DNA from 3 places in the Pantoea sp. sgz302252 genome. Region 1 is predicted to be linked to each of the others. Evidence: predicted binding sites of a transcription regulator. Region 1 holds the regulator's gene; each other region holds the start of a gene.
What was found. The regulator Fur, encoded in region 1, represses iron uptake genes when iron is present. The targets are predictions, from matches to a motif close to ATAATAATGAGAACNACTATCAA.
Positions count from the first base shown of each region.

Region 2: a site for Fur is predicted at 1,795-1,817, ahead of bfd (bacterioferritin-associated ferredoxin). Genes of this name have one in related genera too.
Region 3: a site for Fur is predicted at 2,403-2,425, ahead of fes (enterochelin esterase). Genes of this name have one in related genera too.

Region 1 is NZ_JBLFJW010000035.1:54,259-59,280, forward strand. It holds gene seqA (replication initiation negative regulator SeqA) at 1-315, opposite strand, end outside; gene ybfF (esterase) at 489-1,253, shown strand; gene ybfE (LexA regulated protein) at 1,385-1,678, shown strand; gene fldA (flavodoxin FldA) at 1,828-2,358, shown strand; gene fur (ferric iron uptake transcriptional regulator) at 2,672-3,124, shown strand; gene ACLW56_RS21235 (hypothetical protein) at 3,251-4,156, opposite strand; gene ACLW56_RS21240 (hypothetical protein) at 4,242-5,022, opposite strand, start outside.
Region 2 is NZ_JBLFJW010000038.1:2,515-7,536, forward strand. It holds gene ACLW56_RS21770 (glycoside hydrolase family 18 protein) at 1-1,662, shown strand, start outside; gene bfd (bacterioferritin-associated ferredoxin) at 1,856-2,071, shown strand; gene bfr (bacterioferritin) at 2,134-2,613, shown strand; gene ACLW56_RS21785 (A24 family peptidase) at 2,625-3,437, opposite strand; gene gspM (type II secretion system protein GspM) at 3,492-3,944, opposite strand; gene gspL (type II secretion system protein GspL) at 3,941-5,022, opposite strand, start outside.
Region 3 is NZ_JBLFJW010000018.1:100,492-105,513, forward strand. It holds gene entF (enterobactin non-ribosomal peptide synthetase EntF) at 1-909, opposite strand, end outside; gene ACLW56_RS14965 (MbtH family protein) at 902-1,117, opposite strand; gene fes (enterochelin esterase) at 1,143-2,345, opposite strand; gene ACLW56_RS14975 (TonB-dependent siderophore receptor) at 2,483-4,708, shown strand.

The sequences.
Region 1 (5,022 bases):
GCTGTCTAAGGAGTAAAGTGTAGTCAGCACCAGCATGAAGCGGTTAACCGCTTTATTTTGCTCGGCGTATTCATCAGAAAGCAGCAGTTCACGCACCGCGCGAACGTTCTCTTTTCGGGATGAGACTTTTTTCACGGCGGCGACGACCGGTGCAGCAGGCTGAACCGGCGTGTCTTTGACCACGGTTGCTGCGGGTTGCGAGGCAGCGGAAAATTTCAGCATGCGCCGCAAAATGTCGGATGCGCTCTCGCCGATGTGCCGGGTGTGGCTAGCGATAAAGGCATAGAGTTCGTCATCAACTTCGATCGTTTTCATCTTAATCCAGTGAGATATCTTTTCTGAATACAAGTCGTTGGGATTATAAAGTCAAAACCCAACAGCGGATAGCGTGTCGGCAAAAACTCAGACGACTACTGAGTGTTGCAGCCGGGTGGCAGAATGTTCAACATGATACCCTAACCCGACGAAGCGAAAAAAAGAACTTTGCCATGAATTTACATACCCGAGCGCAAACTGCACAAAACCCGCACAATAATTCTCCCATCGTCCTGGTACACGGCCTTTTTGGGAGTCTGGATAACTTAGGGATCCTCGCCCGAGACCTCGTGAGCGACCATGACATCCTGCAAGTTGATATGCGCAATCACGGCCAGTCAGAGCGTTCATCTGAAATGACTTATTCCGCGATGGCTCAGGATCTTTTAGACACCCTTGATGCCCATAACATTGAAAAAGCCACGCTGATGGGTCATTCAATGGGCGGAAAAGCGGTGATGGCCTTCACGGCGTTAGCGCCGAATCGCGTGGATAAGCTGGTCGCTATCGACATCGCCCCCGTGGATTATCACGTCCGTCGTCACGATGAGATTTTTGCGGCCATTAACGCCGTGACCGAAGCGGGCGTGGCAACGCGTCAAAAAGCCGCTGAAGTGATGCGCGAGCATCTTAATGAAGAAGGCGTGATTCAGTTTCTGCTGAAGTCGTTTGTCGAGGGCGCGTGGCGCTTTAACGTGCCCGTCTTGTGGGATCAGTATGCCAATATTGTTGGCTGGCAGACTGTTCCTGCGTGGGATCACCCTGCCCTGTTCATTCCTGGCGGAAACTCACCGTACGTCACGCCAGAGTATCGCGATGATTTGCTCTCTCAGTTCCCGCAAGCCCGAGCGCATATTATTGCAGGCGCAGGACACTGGGTGCATGCCGAAAAACCGGACGCTGTGCTCCGCGCCATTCGCCGATATCTGGCTGAATGATTAAAATGCGAGCGACCGCACGCCAATGTGGCTCACGGCGTTGGCGTGTGGGGTTCGCTGATGTATGATTGCGCGCTATCTGCGCCGGGCCTGTCGTCCGGCGGCTTGTTTCCCCGAAGTCACTCTGAATCATGGCAAAAGAACAAACGGACCGAACGACATTAGATTTGTTCGCAAATGAGCGTCGCCCGGGAAGGCCGAAAACCAATCCGCTCTCACGCGACGAACAGTTACGCATTAATAAGCGTAATCAGCTTAAACGTGACAAGAGTAAAGGTCTCAAGCGAGTTGAGCTGAAGCTCAATAACGACGCCGTTGATGCGCTGAATGAACTGGCTGACGCCAGAAACATGAGCCGCAGCGAACTCATCGAAGAGATGTTGATGCAACAACTGGCCGCTCTGCATCGCCAGGAACTTGTCTGAAAATCCAGCAAAACGTCACTTTCATGTAGCAGAGAGTGCAGTCCAGCGCGTTTGCTGTTTCCGCGCACTTCACCTCCTGCTATCATTGCCTTTATCTGTGGGCAACATTCCACCACCATTTCAATACGTTTCAAGAGGTTATTTTACTCATGGCAATTACAGGCATTTTCTTCGGCAGCGACACCGGCAATACCGAAAATATCGCGAAGATGATTCAGAAGCAGCTTGGGAAAGACGTTGCTGAAGTGCATGACATTGCCAAGAGCAGCAAAGAAGATCTCGAAGGGTTCGATATTCTGCTGCTGGGTATTCCGACCTGGTATTACGGTGAAGCGCAGTGTGACTGGGACGACTTCTTCCCAACGCTGGAAGAGGTAGACTTCAACGGCAAGCTGGTCGCGCTGTTCGGCTGCGGTGACCAGGAAGACTACGCAGAGTACTTCTGTGACGCACTGGGCACAATCCGGGACATCATTGAACCACGCGGCGCAACTATCGTCGGCCACTGGCCAACGGCGGGCTATCATTTTGAAGCCTCTAAAGGCCTGGCTGATGACGATCACTTCGTCGGTCTGGCGATTGACGAAGACCGTCAACCAGAACTGACCGCAGAGCGTGTTGAGAAATGGGTTAAGCAGATTTCTGAAGAGCTGCACCTCGAAGAGATTAAAAACGCCTGATTGGGTGACGGCGCAGCGCCTGCGTTGCGCCGTATTAGCGATAGGTTGTGTGACATTAATAGCTAAAAGCAATCAAATTAATCGCTACAAATTTTTAACTTTTGGCCGCATGTCTGTACAATGTCCACTGTTTTGACGAGGTCTGAGGTTTCGCTTTGCCGGACGCCTCGTTTTTGAAAAGCATACTTTGCTCAGGGATTGCGGTTTTCATTTAAGGTTGACAGTTCTATAATGAGACGCATTATCCTGAATTCATTCTTAGTAATGCTTCCTGATAAGGAAGTGTATCGTATAGCAACAGGACTGATTCCGCATGACTGACAACAATACCGCATTGAAGAAGGCCGGCCTGAAAGTCACGCTTCCTCGTTTAAAAATTCTGGAAGTGCTTCAGGAGCCGGACAATCACCATGTCAGTGCGGAAGACCTCTATAAACGCCTTATCGACATGGGCGAAGAAATTGGTCTGGCAACGGTTTATCGCGTTCTGAACCAGTTCGACGACGCCGGCATTGTCACCCGCCACAATTTCGAAGGCGGTAAATCTGTTTTCGAACTGACACAACAACATCATCACGATCACCTGATTTGCCTCGACTGTGGCAAGGTGATTGAATTCAGTGATGATTCCATTGAAGCGCGTCAGCGCGAAATCGCCACTAAACACGGCATTCGTCTGACCAACCACAGCTTGTATCTTTACGGTCACTGCGCAGAAGGCGACTGCCGTGAAGATGAACATGCACACGACGATACTGATAAATAATCAGTATCCGTAGTATAAAACCCACCAGCAGAGATGTGCTGGTGGGTTTTTCTTTCCATTTATTATTATATTTTTCATTTCACTTACCTACATAAATATTTTGTTTAGCATTAAATATTTTTCTCTTCATCGACCACCACCCTCAGTGTCATCATAAGGCGATGTTAGCTTATCTCCATCTATGTCAATCACAATCTGATTAGTTCTTATCTCAAAATAATTATTGGGATCAAAGCCATGAAAATCTAAATTATATAAAAACTCTCCTATGCTAATGTCAGAAGAATCATCTAAAGTACACAACTCATTAACTTTCAGAACATAGGGTTCATCCTTTTTCACCTGGCAATCAAAGTAAGTCAACGCAAGAATTGAAAAGAGGTTTTTGTATATTTCCTGATCAACAAACCATTGCTTATTGACGATAGAATACTCTAAGGAACCTATATTGTAATGATGTCTCCCTGGCAAGAATGCATATGCAGCGTTCAATTTAATTGTAAATGAATAAATTTTTCTTGCTGGAATTTCCTCCCATCCATCTCTACTTTCATTAACCTCATCATCAAAATGCCATCGATGACCAAGGTAATATGAACTCACGCCATCCGAAGCTATTGAAAATGCATGACCATATAAAGGGTAAAACTCCGGATCATCTATAGCAAGCCTACTTTTATGGATATAATATGTCTGATGGCTTCGGTTATAAAAACCAACCTTAGCAACAATATCATGACCTCTATTCTGAACTAAAAGATGAGCATAAATATGTTTCTTTTTTTGCATCACGCTATTTCCTTCCTCGCTCAAACTATAGTAAGAATATATTTTCCCAACCTTTCCATCCAGGGTTAAATCCGCACCAGGCAAAGGATCAGTCATTGCCTTATTACGCCGTCCTTCACTGGAATAAGGATATCCATATGTGTATTTTTGGAGAATAACATCTTCACTTGCAAGCGCACACGAAAAGTGAAGGGTACACATTAGCGCCGCTGTTATTTTTATTAAATATGAATTATTATTCATGGCACAACCCACTATTCAATGATCAATTAAAACATTCCAGATAAACATACCGCTTCCAATCGGTTATCTATAAATGCTACTATCCCTACACATCTTCACTAACTGATGTCAACTCAAAATATCTTTCAACATTATATGCATTTTTAAACACATACTGACTGTGCTCAATTTTTAATGCATCAGCATTTTTCACATAGGATTTATTATTATTAAAACCTCCCTTAGTTGGCATATCATCGGTACCCATCCCTCCATATTCACCTTGTGCACCATTTCGATAAAAATGGGAAAGTTCATGACAAAGTGTAGATACCCTGGAGTTTTTTCCTGTAAGCGGCTTGCATACAAAATTTTGACATATATTTATACGCAGCGTGCTATTGTAAAATACAGGATTCAAGAGATATGTCTGATCGGCCGTAACGTTAGCTGAAGCATCATTCCTATCCGTTTTGTTAACAAAATTACCGTGAAGACGTGACTCTATATCATTAGGATCTTCAACAGTTATTTTTTCAGCTATAAGAATCAAACGGTCTACACTCTCTTTCATGAATTGATAAGCTGTAATACCAGTTCTTTTCTCTATATAAGGATCAAATGCCGTCTCTGTATCAGCCTCTTTTATTTTTTCTTTTTCCTCTTTACTGTCAATTGTTATGACCGCAGTGCCCTTCACACCAAATATGCCTTGAAACTCTTCCTGTTTTTCATCATTCCAGCCTTGCACACTTAGATCTACTTGCCTCTGAAACAACACTTTTCTGGTAGCATCCAGCGTCTCCTGCATCATCTTTTTAAATTGATTCGTAACTTTCACTTCTTTAACACACAATTTTTTCTTTTCACTGATACCTTTGGTACTT
Region 2 (5,022 bases), on a different contig from region 1:
ATGAAACAAATTGCGAAGGATTCGAACCACCAGGGCATTACCAATATGCTATCGGTAGGCGGATGGGATAATTCACAAGAAGGGGCATTCGAGGCCGCTACCGTAACACCAGAAGCCACAGAGCGCTTAGCGCAAAGTATCGTAGATTACATGTTGAAATGGAAATTCCGCGGTGTCGATATCGACTGGGAGTATCCAGATAATGATCAGGAGAAAAACCAGTTTACCAACCTGATTACTTTGTTGCGTAGCAAACTGGATGCTGCTGGTTTACAAGACGACTGGTATTATCAGTTATCTGCAGCAGTGACCACTAATTATAAGAATATAGAGTTTATCAATCCTGTCGTTACCGCACCGCTTTTGGATTCAGTAAATGTGATGGCCTATGACATACACGGTGCATTTGAGCCAGTCACGGGCCATAACGCGCCATTATATGCCAACAGCAAGGATACCGATCCTAAGCTTAACGCCTCATCTGCAATGCAGGAATATGTGACTACCTGGCAGGTGCCAAAAAATAAGCTGATGATGGGAATCCCATTCTATGGTCGTGGTTGGGGCGATGTGGCTCCTACTGAAATCGTTCCTGATCTGCCGGGGTTATTTGCTACTGGCTCCGCGACAGTTCATGGTGCATGGGATGACGTGGGCGAATTTACCGGAACTAACCCGTGGTATGTTCTTAAAGACAAAGCGGCCAGTGCCGATTACACTCGTTACTGGGATAGTGAATCTGGAGTACCTTATCTCTATAATGCCAAAACGAAAGAATTCCTGACTTACGATGACCCGCAATCTGTTCAGGAAAAAGTAGATTACATTAATACCCAAAGCTTTGGTGGGGCAATAATATGGGATCTGAGCGGTGATACATCGCAGCATGAATTAGGTAGCATTGTTAAAACAATTCTTACTTCGGCAGCTGATCAACCACATATCACAGATTTTCAGGCGGCGCGTGACGATGTCAATGATTCTCCGGTAGCGGTATTGAAATGGAAGATTGATCGCACCAGTTTCAATAATAAAGAGTTCAAGTTGTTGGTACCGAGCCCTACAACCGGTAAGGTTGGAGATTATACTTTTGGCAACGGTAAAGGATTCGGTGGTGCTGGTGATTGTACTGAAGGAGATACAGGTGGTGAGGAAGTCAGCGTTTGTATCTCGATGAGTGTTTTTCTTGAACCCAACGTGCAGGTTAGCATTGCTGATGCTGCAGATGAAAGCAAGGTTTATACCAGTTTAACTGTCACACAGGCTATGCTGAATACTGCAGAGAGCCGGGACGTAAAACAAACTTATTTCGATAAGGTTAATGGGCAACTCCACTTTAACGTTGAAGTTGATCCATCACTTCAGCAGACAAGGCAATATTTAAATATGGTTATTGACCATAAAGACAGTAATGGAAACATCACCAGCTCAGAACTTTCAGGTTCAGTTTATATGATGAACGGTGTGGCCCATCATACCAGTCAAAATAGCTATATGGTCGCGGATTTAATGAAGTCCCGCTACTATTCAACATATGATCTTTCAAAGGTAAAAGTCGGTGATGAGTATTTATTTGTCGTTGCTGATGGAAGCGAACCAAACTCAAAACGTTTGAAAGTCTTGTCTCAACTGGCCATTACGCCGGAAGTATTGGCAAAATGATATCTTACTTTTTCTGAGATATTGATCTTCGAGGATTGAGAGTGAAGTGAATGCAAGGGCTGGTTTCCCTAAAGGATTACCGGCCCTTTTTGCACAGAGAAATAACATGCTTTGAAAATAATTGTCCCTGACATTGCAATAATAACCATTCTCATTTAAAGTTAATTCAGGATTTGTTCAATGCGTGGTTTCTATGTACGTGTGTCTATGCCACAGTGTCAGTGATAAAGCGATACGGCAGGCCGTTCGCCGCTATCAGCCTAGGACATTTCAGCAGCTCAGAACGTTTGTTCCGCTGGGTATGCAATGCGGTAAGTGCATTCGAGTTGCGCGCCAGATAATGAAAGATGAATTACAGCAGATAACACAGTTTGGCAATATTGCCGAAAAATCATCGCTAAAAAGTTAGTGTTTCTTTGACTTACTCTGAACCGGATCTACGCTTTAGATACCGGAACGGAGGGGTTATGTATGAAAGGCGATAAAAAAGTCATTGCTCATCTCAATAAACTTCTTGGAAATGAACTGGTTGCTATCAATCAGTACTTTTTGCATGCCCGTATGTTTAAAAACTGGGGGCTAATGCGTCTCAATGGTATCGAATACCACGAATCCATTGATGAAATGAAACATGCGGATCTCTACATTGAACGGATCCTCTTCCTGGAAGGTCTCCCAAACTTGCAGGATCTTGGTAAGCTTAGTATTGGTGAAGATGTTGAGGAGATGCTTAAGTCTGATTTGCTGTTGGAACTTGAAGGGGCGAAAGATTTACGCGCTGGCATTGCTCACGCCAACGCGGCTCATGATTATGTGAGCCGTGACTTAATGATCAACATCCTGGCAGATGAAGAGCATCACATCGACTGGCTCGAAACTGAACTGGCACTCATAGGACGTATTGGCATTCAGAATTATATCCAGTCCCAGTTAAAGGAAGAATCCCAATAGTCTTTGCAGACTTAGCTAAACATCAGCCAGATTATTCTGCTTTGCTGGCTGATGTAAACCAGTGCACCGGCCAGCGACAGGCAAGGGCCAAAAGGAATTTGCACTAACATTTTATAACGCCCAACCCGTACCAGAGCGAAAACGATACCCGCCATCGCGGCGAGAATGCACAAGTATGGCAACATCTGCCAACCCATCCAGGCACCCAGTGCCGCGAGCAGTTTAAAATCACCGTATCCCATTCCTTCTTTGCCGCTGATTAACTTGACTCCCCAGTACAAGATCCACAACATCAGATAGCCTGCGACAGCACCATACACTGCATCCTGAAGTGTCACCTCGCTGGAAATGGAATGCATGAGTAATCCCGTCCAGAGCAGTGGCAGGGTCAGGCTGTCAGGAAGCAGGTAAGTTGCGAGGTCAATCAGGCTGAGTGCCAGAAGAAACCAAAAAAGCAGCAATGCACTCACTAAACTCAGCGGTGTTGTAAACAGGAATGAGAGGCCAAGGAACATAGTGGCACAACCCACTTCGGTAAGGGTATACCGTTTGGGGATTGTTACGCTGCAATAGTGGCATTTTCCATGTAACAGCAGCCAGCTCAGCAAGGGGATATTTTGCCAGTATTTCAGCGAGTGTTTACAGGACGGGCAATGCGATGCCGGAACACTCAGGTTAAAATTATGCGCGGACTGGGTATCATCATTCTGAATCATCAACGGCAAGCGATAGACGACGACGTTGAGAAAACTACCCATCAGCAAGCCTAAAATAGTAATACAGGTGTGATAAAACCCTGCGGGTAATGATGTGATATACGCCATTTACTGCCATCCTTCGTTCATATGAAGTATATTCCTTGTTATTTCATTGACTCGTTAATGGAGTGTAAGTTGTTGAACACTGACACTACCTACTTGCCCGGAGACTATCGTTATTGCTACGACCTGAATGCCGTAGTCGTTGTTGAGAACTTCAAGCCAGCGCAAGAGTGTGGAATAAGAAATTTGTTCCAGGCTAACAGTGACTCCTCGTTCATCAGCGAGGATTTTAGAGAATTGCAGAGATAAGCGAATGGCTGAGGCATTAATGACTTCCGTCAATTTTTCTTTCTCGGTCCTTTGCCTGGAGGGGACACCAGGGCGTTGTGTCTGCTTAACCATCCATTCCAGTTGGTTGCGTTGCGCATTGACCTGGATCCGCGATTTGGCGATCTGATTGTTGAGCGGTGTTAAAATCCCGAACCAGACAACGATCACTGCCAACATAAATGCGGCAATCAGTATCATCCGTCTCTCTCGTTCATTTTTCAGCATCAGCCACTGTTTCATGATTTATCCCGCTGAATCAGCGTTGCGGTGATACCTGATGAAGATGGGGCTAAATTAGAAATGGCAAAGTGAAAATCATTGGCTGTTAATTCGACAAAAGCATCAATCGCCGCACGATCGCCGGCAGTAATCTGCAAAGTGAACTGTTCCATTTTCTGCTGAAACGCTAATTTATCGATGGCAATTTGTGGGTTCTTCTCTTGATAAGCGGTTAGCTTTGCTAGCTCAGGAAGAAAGGTGGTTGGTGCATTTTTCATATTTTGTTCAAAATAAAACTTCAGGTTATGGGTATGTTTGTCCTGCGGGAACCAACTTTGGTACAGCGCCAGGATCTCGTGTTTTAGCAATGATTCTTGCTGTGAAAGCTGCCACCAGTTGAAAAGTTTGGCACTGATAATCAATATCAGCGTGAATATCACCATACCTGATGCCACCCGCTGCAGATGGCGGCCCCATGCCGGATCTTCTTCGCGTACCGTGAACTCGCCTTGTAGCAGGTTCACTGCGGACTGGCTGCTATTTTTCATCATAATCAGAGGATGGAAGGGCAAATCTGCGCGAATCCAGTCGGAAGGAATATTTTGTTCATGCCCGTAATAGTGCAATGCCACGGGCTTTGCGATGTCCAGCAATGTGTCGAGTAATACCTGTTCTACCAGACAACCTGAGTGTGCTGATTGTCGAAGTAGCCACTGATTATCAAGGCGAGTTATCGACCAGCCTTCATCAGGCAGAGGTAGCAGTAGCGCATCTATGTAAACGTGCCTTGCAGTCAGACCGGCATCGTTAAGTCGCTGCAGCCAATCTCTTAAAAAAGCGCCTTCCACACCAGCCACGAACAGCGTCTGCTCCTGACGATAAAGTTCAATCCAGTGCAGCGTATCAACATCGCTGGCAATGCTTTCTTCTGTCAGATACCCAATAGTCTGCCGGGTATTCTTACCCGCGCGCGCAGGCAGAATGATCTCTCGAAAAATCACTTCACTGGCTGGGATGAACAAACAGGCATTTTGTGCACCAGGTTGTGTGGACAGTTCTGATAAGTGCTTAGTATCAGGCAGGTAATGAATATATTCAT
Region 3 (5,022 bases), on a different contig from region 1:
CGTTTCCTGCGGGCGAATTTCAACGCCCAGTGGCAACACATTCAGCACCGGCCCGGTTGCCGTCAGTGCCGCAGAGCCCATGCGACGCATGAAGATGTACCCCGCCGCATAGTCACTGCGCCCGCATAAACGCCCCAGCCACAGTGCCGCCAGTGCCAGCGCCAAATCAGTTCGCGGGTTTAAGTATGTTGTAACTAATCGTGTGAATGCTTGCTTGTTTGCTGTCAGCTTCAATCGCCAGATGGCAGTGGAATGGGCGCGCCCAGGCAACGGCGCAGAAGAAAGCGATGCCGGTGATGGCAGGCTTTTTCGCTGTTCAGCCCAGAAAGCTCCATCGCGAAGCCAGGCTTCGCTCTCACGATATCGCTGATACTCTTCCACCACTTCAGCGAAAGGCGTGAAGGGAGAGTCGGGCATCGTTTCGCCACTCAGCAGTGCTTTATAAATCTGGACAATCTGGCGGGTGATGGCCGGGAAACTGAAGCCATCGACCAATAAATGGTGGTAGCGCTGATACCAGTACCAGCGGTTTTCTGCGACCTGATAAAGCTGATGGCAGACCAGCGGGTTTCCGCTATCCACACGCGTGTTTTGGGCTAAATCAGCCTGCATTTGCGCTTTTGCTGTGGCACAGGCATCGGCCTCACCGCGTAAGTCGAACAGGGCTGGCGTGGCGAACGTCTGATCATCAAGCCACTGCCAGGCTTCGCCATTTTCTTGCGCAAAGCGCGTCCGCACGGTCTCTGTTTGATTCAGGCCGGTTGCAATCGCCTGCTGAAACAGCGCGCCGTTGATGTCGCCTTCCAGCTCAACATAATGGGCCACGCTCCAGGCATTAGGCAGCGTGGAGAGCTGCTCCGCCATCCAGATCCCCGGCTGTGCCGCCACCAGCGGTAAACGTTCACTCATGGCGGGCTCCGGCATAATAAGAAGGATTCAGGGTCGTCCAGCGTTCTGCCAGCCAGGCATTGCAGGCTTCCGCCGATTGCGGCTGACATACAACACGCCAGCCTTCGGGCAACGCACAGTGCTGCGGCCACAGGCTGTAGTGATGATGAGCATTTCGCAGAATAGAGAACTGCCCTTGCGCATCATCGAAAGGGTTACTGATTTGCATACCAAACTCCTGTCGTAAAGCGCGCTTATGCCGTGACGAGTGGCAGCCAGAGCGCAATCAGCCCGGCCGTGAGTCCACCTCGCCAGCACAGCGCATCGTGTCCGCCGTCAACCTGACGCCAGAAAAGCGGCTGCTGTGTCTGCTGTAGTTGGTGTAAGAGGGCCTGATTGGCCTGAAAGATAATCGGTTCACGTCGCCCGGCCTCAAGCCAGATACGCAAGCCCTGCGGTGAAACTTCACCGCGAGAAAGTTTTTCGAGGATCACGCCGCCGTGACCTTCGCCGCGTGTCGGCCACCAGTAAGAACCTGACTGGCTTAGCACACAGCCAAATCGCTGCGGCCAGTTCAGCCCGGCAAACATTGCCGCTAAGCCACCGAAGCTTTGCCCGGCGACCACGGTGCGTTGCTCACGCTCACTGAAAGGCGCGATACGCTGAATTTGCGGGAGAAGCTCCTGCTGAAGCGCCAGCCAGAAATCAGTGTTGCAGGGCAGCTCTGCGCCGCGGTACGCCGTGTCGATGGCATCCACCAGCACATACACCGCCGCCGGAAGCTGCCCTTCGCGGGTCAACCGGGCCAACGGCGACCAGACAGGCATGCTTTCGGCCCAGAACTGGCCATCAAGCAGCAGCGCCATTGGCCGTTCTGCGGCTTCACCCGTGGTGTAAATCCACACTTTGCGCGAATTTCCCAGCCGCTGGCTATGCCAGTGAATGCAGACTGGCGGCGCGTACGGCACGTCGGGTAAATCCCAGCCGGGCTGAACAGGCGCATCAGGCAGTGAAAGCGCTGAAACCGCATGGCCTCGCCCACCCCGCCAGCTTTGCGCATTCAGCGGATCGGCTATCGCCTGGGGCAACAGCTTTCGCCAGCCTTCGCGCAGCAACGGGCGGTCGGGCTTGTCGGTGTGAAACAAAGAGGCAGCAAAATCGTTTTCAGTCGTCACCGGAATGAAGCAGTAACTCCCACGCCAGGTGGCGGGCAGCGTGGTTTGCCACTGCCAGACGTCAGTGCCGGGCAGACGGGACAGCGTCTGCGGCACGGCGTTCTGGTGATGATCGGTGACGCCGGTGATGTAAATCCACACCCGCTGGTACGGCGATGTTTCTTCCTTTCCGGCAGGATCACGCCAGTAAAACGTGACATGGCATTGGTCACCTTCCCTGTGCCACTGCGGCCCGTGGAGGGTTTTCCACCACTCATCACTCCCTGTTACTGCCGTTTGCATCACGTTAACCCCGTGTTTGCTGTGGAATGCTTTGTTACACGTTAAAAATTATTGATAATATTATTGATAACTATTTGCATTTGCAATAGCGTATTGACGCGCGTTTTTGACACACACAACTGCCAAGCAGGACGATAATGAATAACAAGCTCAAATCATTGGCCTTACTGGTCAATCTGGGGATTTATGGGGTGGCGTTTCCTTTGCACGCCGAGGGAACCGCTGAGGAGAAAACCACGGCGAATGATGAAACGATGGTTGTCACCGCGGCTCAGCAGAACCTGCAGGCTCCGGGCGTTTCCACCATCACCGCAGAGGAAATTCGCAAAAGACCTCCCGCTCGCGACGTCTCTGAAATCATCCGCACCATGCCTGGGGTAAACCTCACCGGCAACTCCACCAGCGGCCAGCGCGGCAACAACCGCCAGATTGATATTCGCGGGATGGGCCCGGAAAATACCCTGATTTTGATTGACGGTAAGCCTGTCACCAGCCGTAACTCTGTGCGTCTGGGCTGGCGTGGCGAGCGTGATACCCGCGGCGATACCAGTTGGGTTCCGCCAGAAATGATTGAGCGCATTGAAGTGATTCGTGGCCCTGCTGCGGCCCGTTACGGCAACGGCGCAGCGGGCGGCGTGGTGAACATCATCACCAAAAAAGCCAGCAACGAGTGGCACGGCTCCTGGGACACCTACATGAACCTGCCGGAGCACAAAGACGAAGGCTCCACCAAACGCACCAACTTTAGCCTGACCGGCCCGATGGGCGGCGATTTCAGCTTCCGTCTGTTCGGTAACCTCGATAAAACACAGGCCGATGCCTGGGATATCAACCAGGGCCATCAGTCTGAGCGTACCGGTATTTACCAGAATACCCTGCCTGCCGGGCGTGAAGGCGTTGAAAACAAAGACATCAACGGCCTGTTGCGCTGGGACTTCGCCCCGATGCAGTCTCTGGAGCTGGAGGCAGGCTACAGCCGCCAGAACAACCTTTATGCGGGCGATACTCAGAACACCAACACCAACAATTTCGTCAAAGAAAACTACGGCAAAGAGACCAACCGCCTCTACCGCCAGAACTTCTCTCTGACCTGGAACGGCGGCTGGGATAACGGCCTGACCACCAGCAACTGGGTGCAATACGAGCACACCCGCAACTCACGCAAAGGCGAAGGCCTGGCAGGCGGCACCGAGGGAATTTTCAATAGCAATAAATTCGTCGATATCGACCTCGACGATATCCTGCTGCACAGCGAAGTGAACATCCCGATTGATTTCGTCTTCAATCAGAACCTGACGCTCGGCACCGAGTGGAATCAGCAGAAGATGAAGGATAACGGCTCGAACACCCAGACCTTTATGGGCGGCACGATCCCAGGCTTTAGCAGCACCGGCCGCAGCCCTTACTCTCAGGCAGAAATCTTCTCGCTGTTTGCTGAAGACAATATCGAAGTCACCGACACCACCATGCTGACGCCTGCGCTGCGTTACGATCATCACAGCATTGTGGGCGACAACTGGAGCCCATCGCTGAACCTGTCACAAGGTTTGTGGGATGACTTCACCCTGAAAATGGGCATCGCCCGCGCCTATAAAGCGCCAAGCCTGTATCAGACCAACCCGAACTACATTCTCTACAGTAAAGGCCAGGGCTGCTATGCCAGCGCCAGCGGCTGCTACCTGCAAGGCAATGACGACCTGAAAGCCGAAACCAGCATCAACAAAGAGATTGGGCTGGAGTTCAAACGCGACGGCTGGCTGGCAGGCGCGACCTGGTTCCGTAACGACTATCGCAACAAGATTGAAGCGGGCTATGCGCCGGTGTACTCCAACGCCGCCGGGACAGATGTCTATAAGTGGGAAAACGTGCCGAAAGCGGTGGTTGAAGGCCTGGAAGGTACGCTGAACGTGCCGGTTACCGACACCGTGAACTGGACCAACAACATCACTTATATGCTGCAAAGTAAGAACAAGGAAACCGGCGATCGTCTGTCGATCATCCCGGAATATACCCTGAACTCAACGCTGAGCTGGCAGGTGGTGCAGGACTTCTCGGTGCAGTCGACCTTTACCTGGTATGGCAAACAGCAACCGAAGAAGTACAATTACAAAGGCCAACCAGCGACCGGCAGCGAACTCAACGAAGTGAGCCCGTACAGCATTGTTGGCCTGAGCGGCACCTGGGATGCGACCAAGTACGTCAGCCTGACGGCGGGTATCGACAACCTGTTCGATAAACGCCACTGGCGCGCAGGTAACGCCCAAACCACTGGCGGCGCAACCGGGTATATGTACGGTGCGGGGGCTGAGACTTATAACGAGTCTGGGCGGACTTACTATCTGAGTGTGAATACGCACTTCTAAGTCCAGAACTGTTCCCCTCACCCCGGCCCTTATGTCTTGATCTTCTCCGTTTCTGCGGAGAAGATCCCCGACTGATCATCGGGAGGTTACCGGTGAGCATCACCCGGCCCTGGTGCCCCTGAGCCCGTGGGAGAGATTATGCCCCGGTAACCTGTTTCCCTGTCGCCTCAAGACCGAACGGTATCCTGTGCCCCGAGCACCCACATATAAGGATGGTCCGGCGATATTATTCATAAGGTTATGGAGTGCCATGATGAGTCTTGTCTCCGTCGGCGTTGATATCGCCAAACTCAAGTTTGATGTTGCTGTCCTGC